Regions from separate parts of the Nocardioides sp. CCNWLW216 genome, predicted to be linked through region 3. Evidence: predicted binding sites of a transcription regulator. Region 3 holds the regulator's gene; each other region holds the start of a gene.
What was found. Region 3 encodes LexA, which represses DNA repair genes until DNA is damaged. Its sites were predicted from a motif close to TCGAACANNTGTTCGA; they were not measured.
Positions count from the first base shown of each region.

Region 1: the regulator LexA is predicted to act here: its motif matches at 1,810-1,825, upstream of V7S47_RS00150 (HNH endonuclease signature motif containing protein).
Region 2: the regulator LexA is predicted to act here: its motif matches at 1,317-1,332, upstream of V7S47_RS16580 (HNH endonuclease signature motif containing protein).

Region 1 is NZ_JBBBBJ010000001.1:44,180-47,451, forward strand. It holds gene V7S47_RS00145 (DUF1800 domain-containing protein) at 1-270, opposite strand, end outside; gene V7S47_RS00150 (HNH endonuclease signature motif containing protein) at 484-1,767, opposite strand; gene V7S47_RS00155 (hypothetical protein) at 2,485-3,272, opposite strand, start outside.
Region 2 is NZ_JBBBBJ010000007.1:68,588-71,859, forward strand. It holds gene V7S47_RS16575 (phosphotransferase family protein) at 1-30, shown strand, start outside; gene V7S47_RS16580 (HNH endonuclease signature motif containing protein) at 50-1,303, opposite strand; gene dapA (4-hydroxy-tetrahydrodipicolinate synthase) at 1,767-2,675, shown strand; gene V7S47_RS16590 (ribonuclease J) at 2,686-3,272, shown strand, end outside.
Region 3 is NZ_JBBBBJ010000018.1:37-3,308, forward strand. It holds gene V7S47_RS25190 (LysM peptidoglycan-binding domain-containing protein) at 208-555, opposite strand; gene lexA (transcriptional repressor LexA) at 832-1,548, shown strand; gene V7S47_RS25200 (MXAN_6640 family putative metalloprotease) at 1,608-3,191, shown strand; gene V7S47_RS25205 (alkaline phosphatase D family protein) at 3,268-3,272, shown strand, end outside.

The DNA of each region.
Region 1 (3,272 bases), on a different contig from region 3:
GCTGAACCGGTTGACCAGGTGCCGGGCCGCGGTCGCGAGGACCGGCGTGGCCGGGAAGGACCCCGGGGCGTACGGCGACGCGGGGGACGGCTTCGGCGCGGGAGTCGGCTTCGCGGGAGTCGGCTTCGCGGGGGTCGGCGTCGGCTTGGCCTTGGTCGGCCGCTTCGGCTTCTTCGGCTTCTTGGACTTGGCGGGCTTCCTGCCCTCGTCCTTCTTCCGCTTCCGCTTCTTCTTCGGCCGCCGGCGCTCGGTCAGCAGGTTGCTCGTCATGGGTGCCCTCCGTGGCTGATGGCGTGCAACGGACCCCATCGGCCTCGGCCGCCCCGACCTGAGCACCCCCAGGGGTGAACCCGCCCCCCGGTGGTTAAGCAGGTCGCGCGCCCCCGTTGGTTGAGCAGGTCGCGCGGCCACCGTTGGTTGAGCAGGTCGCGCTAGCGACCGTGTCGAAACCCCCGCACCCGACCGCCCACCTCGACCACTCCGCTAGACCCGCCGGTGGAACCGAATGCCCCCGTCGGCCAGCTGCTCGACGTCGTAGCCAGCGTCATGCACGTGGTGGTGATGTCGGCTGCAGAGCAGCACCCCGTCGTCGAGGTCGGTTCGCCCGCCCGCGGACCACGGTGTGAGGTGGTGCGCTTCGCACCAGGGCGCCGGGATGTGGCACCCCTCGGCGCGGCACTCACGGTCCCGGAGTCCCATCGCCCGGCGTTGGGACCGGCTGTAGAGCCGCTGAGAACGGCCGAGGTCGAGGACTTCGGACTTCGCTCCGAGGACGGCGGGGACGAGGCCTGCGGTGCAGGCCAGCCGGCGTGCTTGGCCGGCGGTGATTCGGTCGAGGCTGTCACCGGGGCCGGGGTTGCCCATCGTCGCCGTCCCCAGCTTCGACTGCAGAGACTCCAGGGTCATGGTCACGACCAGCGTGGTGGCGTCCCCGCCGTGCAAGGGGAGCCGCCCGGGGTCGACGGCTTCGAGGAGCTGGCAGAACGCGGCGGCTGCTTGGCGTCCGTAGGGGGTGCGGCGGTCGTGCGGCTCGCCGGGTTTCGAGGCTCGCTCCGCTCGCACCTCAACCGCCGTGGGGTCGGCTTCACGTCGGGGGTTGGTGAACGCGTGCAGGTAGGTGGCGAGTCGGGCCGCGGAGGTGTCCGGGATCAGCCCACTGATGCGGGTGGTCCCGTCCCCGCAGGCGCGGAGCCCGAGGCGCATCCGCTGCCGGGCGGAGGCTTCGAGGTCGGCCAGGTGCCGCGCCTCGACGGCCTCGGCGACCTCGGGCGCGACCACGTCCAGGATGCGGCGACCGAGGCGGTGGAGCTCGGTGGGGTCGAAGTCCGCGGCGTAGCCCACCAGCGCGACCTCGGCCCGGTCGACCACCTCGACGTCGACGTCACCCGGCAGCGCGGCGAGGGCGTCGGCGATCACGTGGGCCTGGTCGAGGTTCACCGCCCCCTCACGCACCGCGGCCGCGAGCACCGGCCGGTCGGCCAGCGCCAGCGCGAGCCGCAGCTCGCGCGCACAGTCCGCCCGCCGGCGTCGTACGGCGTGCGCCGTCCAGGCCCCGACGTCACGCGCCCCGTGCTCCTCGGCCACGTCGCAGGCGTCCGCCGCGACCCGCAGCCGCAGCTCACCCACCCGCGCCTCCAACACCGCGAGCTCGCGCAACGCAGCGGCCTTGTCGGGCGTGGTCATGAACGACGGGTTCACGTCAGCGACCGTCTTCAGCGCATGGTCGATCTCGCGGGCAGCAACCCTGATCGGGTGGGGGTGGTCCATGCGAGCCTCCGAGAGCTCCACGAGATGACCACACCAGTATGGTCGAATGTATGTTCGAAGTCAAGCCGTGACGCGAACGCGCGGCAAGCGTCCAGCGGTCATCTCTTTTCGCGTCGAGGGTGGCTGCAGATGCTCAGATCTGCCGCGGAGGGTGGGCGGCACCGTTGCTTGCGCTCCGCGGGCGACTGACTCCGCCCGACCATCTCGCTTGAATGGCTGCTGCGCTCCCGGACCGGCCGCCGACTGCGCGGTCCTGCCGACGAGCGGACGCATCCTGGGTAGCGAGGTCGGGTGCCCACCCCTGAGCAACTCAGAGAAGTTGAAGGGGCCCTCGTGTGGGGAAGGGTGGCATCGACATCGACGCGGCCTGCCGCGACCAGGAGGTCAAGCCCCTGGTCTCGGCTGACGCAGTGCGATCCATGGCCGCCGACGAGCCCACGTTGTTCTTGGCTCCGCAACCTTCCCGGTCGGTCAGCGAGGATGCTCGCGACAACCCGCGATTCTGGCAGGAGTTCGGGGCGCTTCGGGAGATCGCTCCGCAGCACGGTGATCGTCGCTGGCTTCCAGCACGGCTCAGATTCGTTGGTGATCGAAGCCTGAGAACGTCGGCTCCTGCCGACGACGATCCGCGGTGCTGGTGACGACCATTCATGGCGAGGCGGGCGGCCGGCCGTGTCGACCACGTCGTCCGGTTTCAGACGACGTCCTCAACCACTGTCAGGTCAATGCCTGCCGCAGCTGCTCGTTTCGTGGGCTCGGGGCTTCAGTCTGGCGTCGGTCGAGCGCTTGCAGCGCCAGGTTGGCGAGCGCTGCGGACGTGCTGCCGCGCACCATGATCTCGGCGAACGCGGCGGCGATCACCAGTTCGTCGTGCTCCCAGGTGTCGATGTCGGCGACATCGCTCAACGACTCGCAGCCCATGTCCACCACATAGGCATCGACGAAGGCCATTCCGTCGCCGGGGAGCTCGTCCAGGTAGGTGACGAGGAGATCGGCGCCGGTGTCGTTCCCGTGGGGGGCCTCGTCGTCGGCCGGATCGAAGAAGAAGGGGTCGGGGAGTCGTTCACGTGCATCTGCGGCAAACACCGACCAGTCGACGTCCAGCCGCTCCCAGCCATCCATCGCGTCCCAGCGTCGGATGGCGGCCGCATGGAGCTGTTCGAGCACGAGATCCAGCTCGTCCTGGGTTCGGGGGAGATCGTCGAGCCGCGCGCGCACGAAGGACAGGAACGTTCGCGCGTCGACGTCATCGTCCGGCTTGATCCGTCGTGGAAGGACTTCGAGCCCGGCGACGACCTCGCGGGCTGCCGACGCGAAGAGCTCGGGAGTCACGTCCACGGTGCCGTAGACGTCCAGCTCGGAGAGGTCGCTGACGATGCGCACGGACACCCGGCGCGCCGCCCGGCGAAAGGTCAGCGACGGGCCTTTCGAGCGCCGCTCGTCGTGATCCCGGCTCCACTCGGGGTGGTCCGGGCCGATCGCCTGGCCCCCCGAGATCAGGTTCA
Region 2 (3,272 bases), on a different contig from region 3:
CACGACCTGGTCGCGTGGGCGCGTCCGTAGCCCTGCCGAGGGTTCTCGGTCAGGGCTGCGGGGTGGTGGTGCCGGTGTGGTCGCGTCGGAAGATCAGTCCGTTGGGTGATCGCCAGATGAAGGTGGTGTCGTCGACCTTGTCGTAGCGCCAGCGCGTGTGGGTCTTGGCGCGGTGATGTCGTCGACAGAGTGGGGCGATGTTGCAGTCGCACGTGGCGCCGCCGTTCGAGGCGGGGTCGCTGTGGTCGTGGTCGCAGGACCTGGCCCTGCGTCGGCACCACGGGAAGACGCAGGAGTGTTGAAGCAGGGCCTGGCGTTCTTTGAGCCGGTCGGGGACCTCGTAGGCGTCCACGTGGACGTGGTCGGCCAGGTCGATCACGGGCTTGATGACGACCTGGCTGTCTCCGTCCTGACACCAGCCCTTCACCTGCTCCACCGAGATCATCGACCGGGTGTTCTCGACCCGCGCGATCGCGGCGTCCGCGAGGTGCACGTGCACGACGACCTGGCGGGGTCGCTTCCGGTCGGGGTCGGGCTCGGCGTTGAGGTCGAGGGTGAGCTGGCGTCGGGCGAGGTCACCGACCGCGATGGACCGGCGTACGTCGAGCGACAGCCCGTCGGCGATGGTGCCGAGGTGGGTCGCACCCCGAGCGACCGCGTCCTCCAGATCCAGTGCGTCGACCAGATCCAGGGTTCCGCGGACCTCGACGTGGCCGTCGTAGGAGACCTGCTGGACCTCGATGTCGAAGTGCCGCACCTCGGCCGCATCCCGCGCCCGCTGGGCCGCGGCCTCGGGGTCGAAACGGGTCCGCGCTTCTTCGATGGTGCGGTCGAGTTGGGCGATGGAGATCTTGTGCGCGGTTGCGGCGACGTGGGTGTCGACGAACTCGGCGCCGTCCTCAGGGAGGTCGATGGTCTCCGCGGCGATCCGGCGGGCCTTCCAGACCGGGAGGTCGAGGGACTGGACGCGTTCGTAGACCCTGGGGAGGCGGTGGGCGAGCTCGACGGCGTGGCCGAGGTAGATCCGCCCCGAGTCCGACGACATCCCCAGCGCAGCGGAGAACTCCAACACCGAGAACTCAGCGATGAGGGGTGCGCCGGGGCCCGCGATGGCCATCTCGTCCTCGCAGCCGGGGATCCACACCGCGGCGGCATCGTGCAGGGAGTCGGTGGAGTGCATGCCCGCCCAGGTGACAGCGGCGGCGAGCTGGTCGGCCTCGGCCTGGAGCTGCACGGTGCGTCGGGCGCGCACGAAGGCGAGCACCGCGGGTACGGTGTCGCAGTCGTCGAGGTCCCGAGCCATGCCTTCATTCTAGTCGAACAGGTAATCGAATGTGGGGGTTGTTCACAGCCTTGTTCGAACGGTCGACCCGAAGAGTCCGAAAGCTAGAAGCAGGCTCGTGATGGCCCTTGATCACAGTGGACGGTGAGCCCCCTTGTCTCTGTAAAAAGTCTTTGAACCGACCTGGTGCACCGAGCAGACGCCTCGGCAGGGACCGGCCTACCGCGAGGTCGCTTGTTGGTTGCGGGGGTCTCGACGGGCGTTCAGGACTTCGTCCTTCACTGCTCGACCACCGGAGGCAGGGACCGGCGGCGGGGGCCGACCTGCCGGAGGTTGCTTGTTGGTTGCGGGGGTCTCGACGGGCGTTCAGGACTTCGTCCTTCACTGCTCGACCACCGGAGGGAACCACCGGAGGGGAAGTGCTGGAGGGGACTGCTGGGGCGGATGCGGTGATCGGGGGCGGGGGAGGGATAGCCTGGCTCCCATGACGTCCGGCACCACCTCCGCGCCCGAGGCGCCCTTCGGTCACGTGCTCACGGCGATGGCCACCGCCTTCCACGACGACGGTTCCGTGGACCTCGACGCGACCGCGCGGATCGCGCGGCACCTCGTGGCGCACGGCAACGACGGGCTCGTCGTGTCGGGCACCACCGGGGAGTCGCCGACGACGACGACGGACGAGGACGGCGAGGTTCTGGCGGCCGTGCGCGACGCGGTCGGTGGCGACATCACGTTGGTGGCCGGCATCGGTACCAACGACACCCGCACGTCCACGCTGCTGGCCCAGCAGGCCCGCAAGAACGGCGCGGACGGCGTACTCCTCGTGACGCCGTACTACAACAAGCCCGGCCAGCGGGGCATCCTCGAGCACTTCCGCCAGGTGGTGGACGCGGCCGAGCTCCCCGTCATGCTGTACGACGTCCCGGGCCGTACCGGCTCGACCATCGCGCTGGAGACCTACGAGCAGGCCATCTCCTGGGAGCAGGTCGTCGCGGTCAAGGACGCGGTCGGCGACTTCGCACGCGGGGTGCGGATCCGCGAGCTGGGCTACGCGGTCTACTCCGGCGACGACGAGGCCAACCTCGGCTGGCTCGCGCACGGTGCCGTCGGGTTCGTCAGCGTCGTCGGCCACGTCGCCGGCGACCAGCTGAAGGCGATGGCCGACTCCTACTGGGCGGGCGACCACGTCGCTGCCCTCGACATCTTCACGCGCCTGCTCCCCGCGATCGACGCCGTCATGGGCGTCGCCAACTACGGAGCCACCACCGCCAAGGCCGGGCTCCAGATCCTCGGGGTGCTCGACAACCGCAACGTCCGGTCGCCGCTCGCGGCCCTGGACGACGCGGAGGTCGCCGCTCTGAGGGAGGGGCTGACGGCCGCCGGCCTCTTGTAAAGGACGTCCTGTGAGTCACCCTCATCCCGAGCTCTCCACGCCGCCGGCACTGCCGAAGGGAGGGCTTCGGGTCACCGCCTTCGGCGGGCTCGGCGAGGTCGGTCGGAACATGACCGCCTTCGAGTACGACGGCCGCATCCTCATCGTCGACTGCGGCGTGCTCTTCCCCGAGGACCACCAGCCCGGTGTCGACCTGATCCTGCCGGACTGGAGCTCGATCCGGGACCGGCTCGACGACGTCGAGGCCCTGGTGCTGACCCACGGGCACGAGGACCACATCGGTGCGACGCCGTACCTCCTGCGCGAGCGGCAGGACATCCCGCTCGTCGGGTCCGAGCTGACCCTGGCGCTGCTCGACAGCAAGCTGCGCGAGCACCGGCTGCGCGAGACCGTGCACCACAAGGTCAAGGAGGGCCAGAAGCTCACCTTCGGGCCGTTCGACCTGGAGTTCGTCGCGGTCAACCACTCCATCCCGGACGCGCTCGCCGTGGCGATCCGCACCGGCGCCGGGATGGTGCTGCACACCGGCGACTTCAAGATGGACCAGCTGCCGCTCGACGGCCGGATCACCGACCTGCGCGCGTTCGCGAGGCTGGG
Region 3 (3,272 bases):
CCTCCGTCACGGCCACTCGACCACCGAAAGCCCGCGACACCACTCCTCCGTCACGGCCACTCGACCACCGAAAGCCCGCGACACCGCTCCTCCTCGCGGGGGGTATCGAGACCAGGAACGCCGCAGGGGCGGGGCCACCTGGCCCCGCCCCTGTCTTCCCCGGCCCGTCAGCCGGGGTCGAGGCGGCTGACGAAGTCTGTGGTGGCGCTACTCGGTGGGGACCCGGAGCTGCTGGCCGGCCACGAGCACCGTGGAGTCGAGACCGTTGAGACGCTCGATGCGGGAGATCATCGAGCGGACCTGACCGTCCTCGGAGGCGTCGGCCGCGATCTCCCAGAGGGTGTCGCCCGTGCCGACCGTGACTACGGTCGTCGACTCGACCGCGCCGGGCTCCGGCGTGGCCACCGAGCCAGCAGCCAGGACCAGCCCGATCCCGAGCACCACCGCCAGGCCGAGCAGGAACACCACGAGCCGTCCGCGGCGGGTGAGCCGGAGCTCCCCGCGGGTCGTCGACAGGGTGCTCAGTCGGACGGGGCTCAGCTGGATCGTGCTCATTGGGACCTCCTGGGGAAGTGGCGGTCAGCCTCGGTGCCTGACCACAACCGCATGTCTAACGGCGGCCACCGACAGTCCGGTGCGGGCCAGCTGGTCGATCAGACGTTCGATCGAACATGTGTACGAGGCTAGAGCAGGTGTTCGAACGAAATCAAGGGCTCGACGAACATTTGTTCGAACATGGTCGGCCCGACACGCCGTTCGAACACGTGTTTGAAGCGGGGCGGTCGGATCGGTACGGTGTGGCCCACGAGCATCCCGGCGAAAGGCGTCACCATGGCCAGCAAGAAGAACGTCAGCGAGCTGCCCGACGGGCCGCCGGACGCGACGGGCCTGACCCCGCGTCAGCAGCGCGTGCTCGCCCACATCAAGGACAGCATCGAGAAGCGCGGCTACCCGCCGAGCATGCGCGAGATCGGCGACGCCGTCGGCCTCACGAGCTCCTCGAGCGTGGCTCACCAGCTGAAGTCCCTCGAGGAGAAGGGCTTCCTCAAGCGTGACCCGCACCGACCGCGGGCGCTGGAGGTCTTCCTGCCCGAGGTGATGGCCGCCCGCCGCACGCTCTCCAGCGCCGAGGAGACGTCGTACGACGAGACCGGCCTCGGCGACTCCGCCCCGACCCCGGCCAACGTGCCCCTGCTCGGCCGGATCGCCGCCGGCGGTCCGATCCTCGCCGAGGAGCGCTACGAGGAGGTGTTCCCGCTCCCCCGCCAACTGGTCGGCGAGGGCGAGCTCTTCCTGCTGGAAGTCGCCGGCGACTCGATGGTCGACGCCGCCATCTGCGACGGCGACTACGTCGTGATCCGCAAGGAGCAGACCGCGGAGAACGGTGACATCGTCGCCGCCCTGCTCGACGGCGAGGCCACCGTGAAGACCTTCAAGCGCAAGGACGGGCAGGTCTGGCTGATGCCCCACAACGAGGCCTACGACCCGATCGACGGCACCCACGCGACGATCCTCGGCAAGGTCACGGCGGTGCTGCGACGAGTCTGATCCGGGTGGGTGGGCGTGCGAGGATGGCGCGTCCGCCCTCCCCTTGGATGGAGATCTCGTTGCGCGCTCGTCACCGTTCGCTGCTCGCCACCGTCGGCGCCGTCGCCGTCGCCGCCGCCCTGTTGAGCCCTCCCGGGGCTGCGCGCGCGGCTGACGACCCCGCCGTCGTGCCGATCACCGAACCGACCGGGGCAGCCGACGCCACTGCCCGCGCCGTCGAGGTGCTCGAGCAGGCCGACGAGATCGTGAGCGGTGAGGTCGACGGCCGGGACGCGAGCCTGGCTCTGCTGGAGCTGGCCCGCACACGCTCGGCCCTCCCCGCCGCACGCCGCGCGGAGGCCGATCGGATCCTGGCCCGTCCGACCGACACCCCGGACACCGACGCCGGCGGCCGGTTCGGCTACGCCGCCAACGCACTCCCGACCCAGGCCTGCCAGGGCGGCTTCTGCGTGCACTGGGCCCGCGCCACCTCCGACGCCCCGGACCTGACCGACGCCGACGCCAACGGCCGGCCCGACTACGTCGACCGGGTCTTCGCGACGCTGCTGAAGGTCAGTGGCACCTACGTCGCCGCCGGCTACCGCAAGCCGGTCTCCGACCGGACCCGCGGTGGCGGGACCAACCAGTTCGACGTCTACCTCGTCGACACCGGCCGCGAGGGCCTCTACGGCTACTGCGTCCCCGAGGGCGTGACGTCCAGCACCCAGCGCAGCGCTCAGGCCTACTGCTCGCTCGACAACGACTTCGCCAGCAAGCAGTTCCCGGCCAACACCCCGGTCCACAACCTGCAGGTCACCACGGCCCACGAGTACTTCCACGCCGTCCAGTTCGCCTACGACATCACCGACGACCTCTGGTTCCTCGAGTCGACGGCGACCTGGGCCGAGGACGAGGTGTACGACGCCGTCAACGACAACATCCAGTACCTCCGCAACAGCCCGATGTCGCAGCCGCGCACCCCGATCGACAAGGGCCAGGACCTGCGCGTCTACGGCAGCTGGATCTTCTTCCGCTACCTCAGCGAGCTGGAGCCGGGCTCGCGCGGCGGGATGCCGACCATCGTCCGGGACATCCTGACCAAGGCCGCCGGACCGGCGTACTCGCTGCAGGCGGTGCGAGCGGTGCTGAAGGAGCGTGGTCGGTCGATGACGGCCACGGTCGCCCGCTTCTCGGCGGCCAACCGGCACCCGGCCCGCAGCTACCGCGAGGGCGCCCGCTACCCCGTGACCCGGCCCGAGGGCACCGCGCGCGTCGCCCGCAACCAGCTCCGCCGCGCGTCGCTGAAGCTGAACCACCTCAGCAGCGGCACCGTGCGCTACCGGCCCGGCAAGCGGACCAACCGGGCGAGCACCCGGCTGCGGATCGCGGTCGACCTCCCCCGCCGGACCCGGCCGACCGCCGCCGTGGTCACGGTGCGCCGGGAGTCGGGCAAGATCTCCTCTCGCCTGGTGCGCCTCCGGCCCTCCGGGGCCGGCCTCCTGAGCGTCCCCTTCGTCGACGGCCGGATCGCCTACGTCGACGTCACCCTCGTCAACGCCGGCACCCGCTACGCGTGCGGCCGCGGCACGGTCTACTCCTGCCAGGGCCGTTCGCTCGACGACGGCCTGCGGCTGCGGGTGCGGGTGCGCGCCGTCACCCGCTGAGCGGCTGCCGGATGAACAACGCGTGACGTCCGCGGTCAGGGCGTCACGCGGACGCTGACGGGTCGTTGGACGATCCGTGAC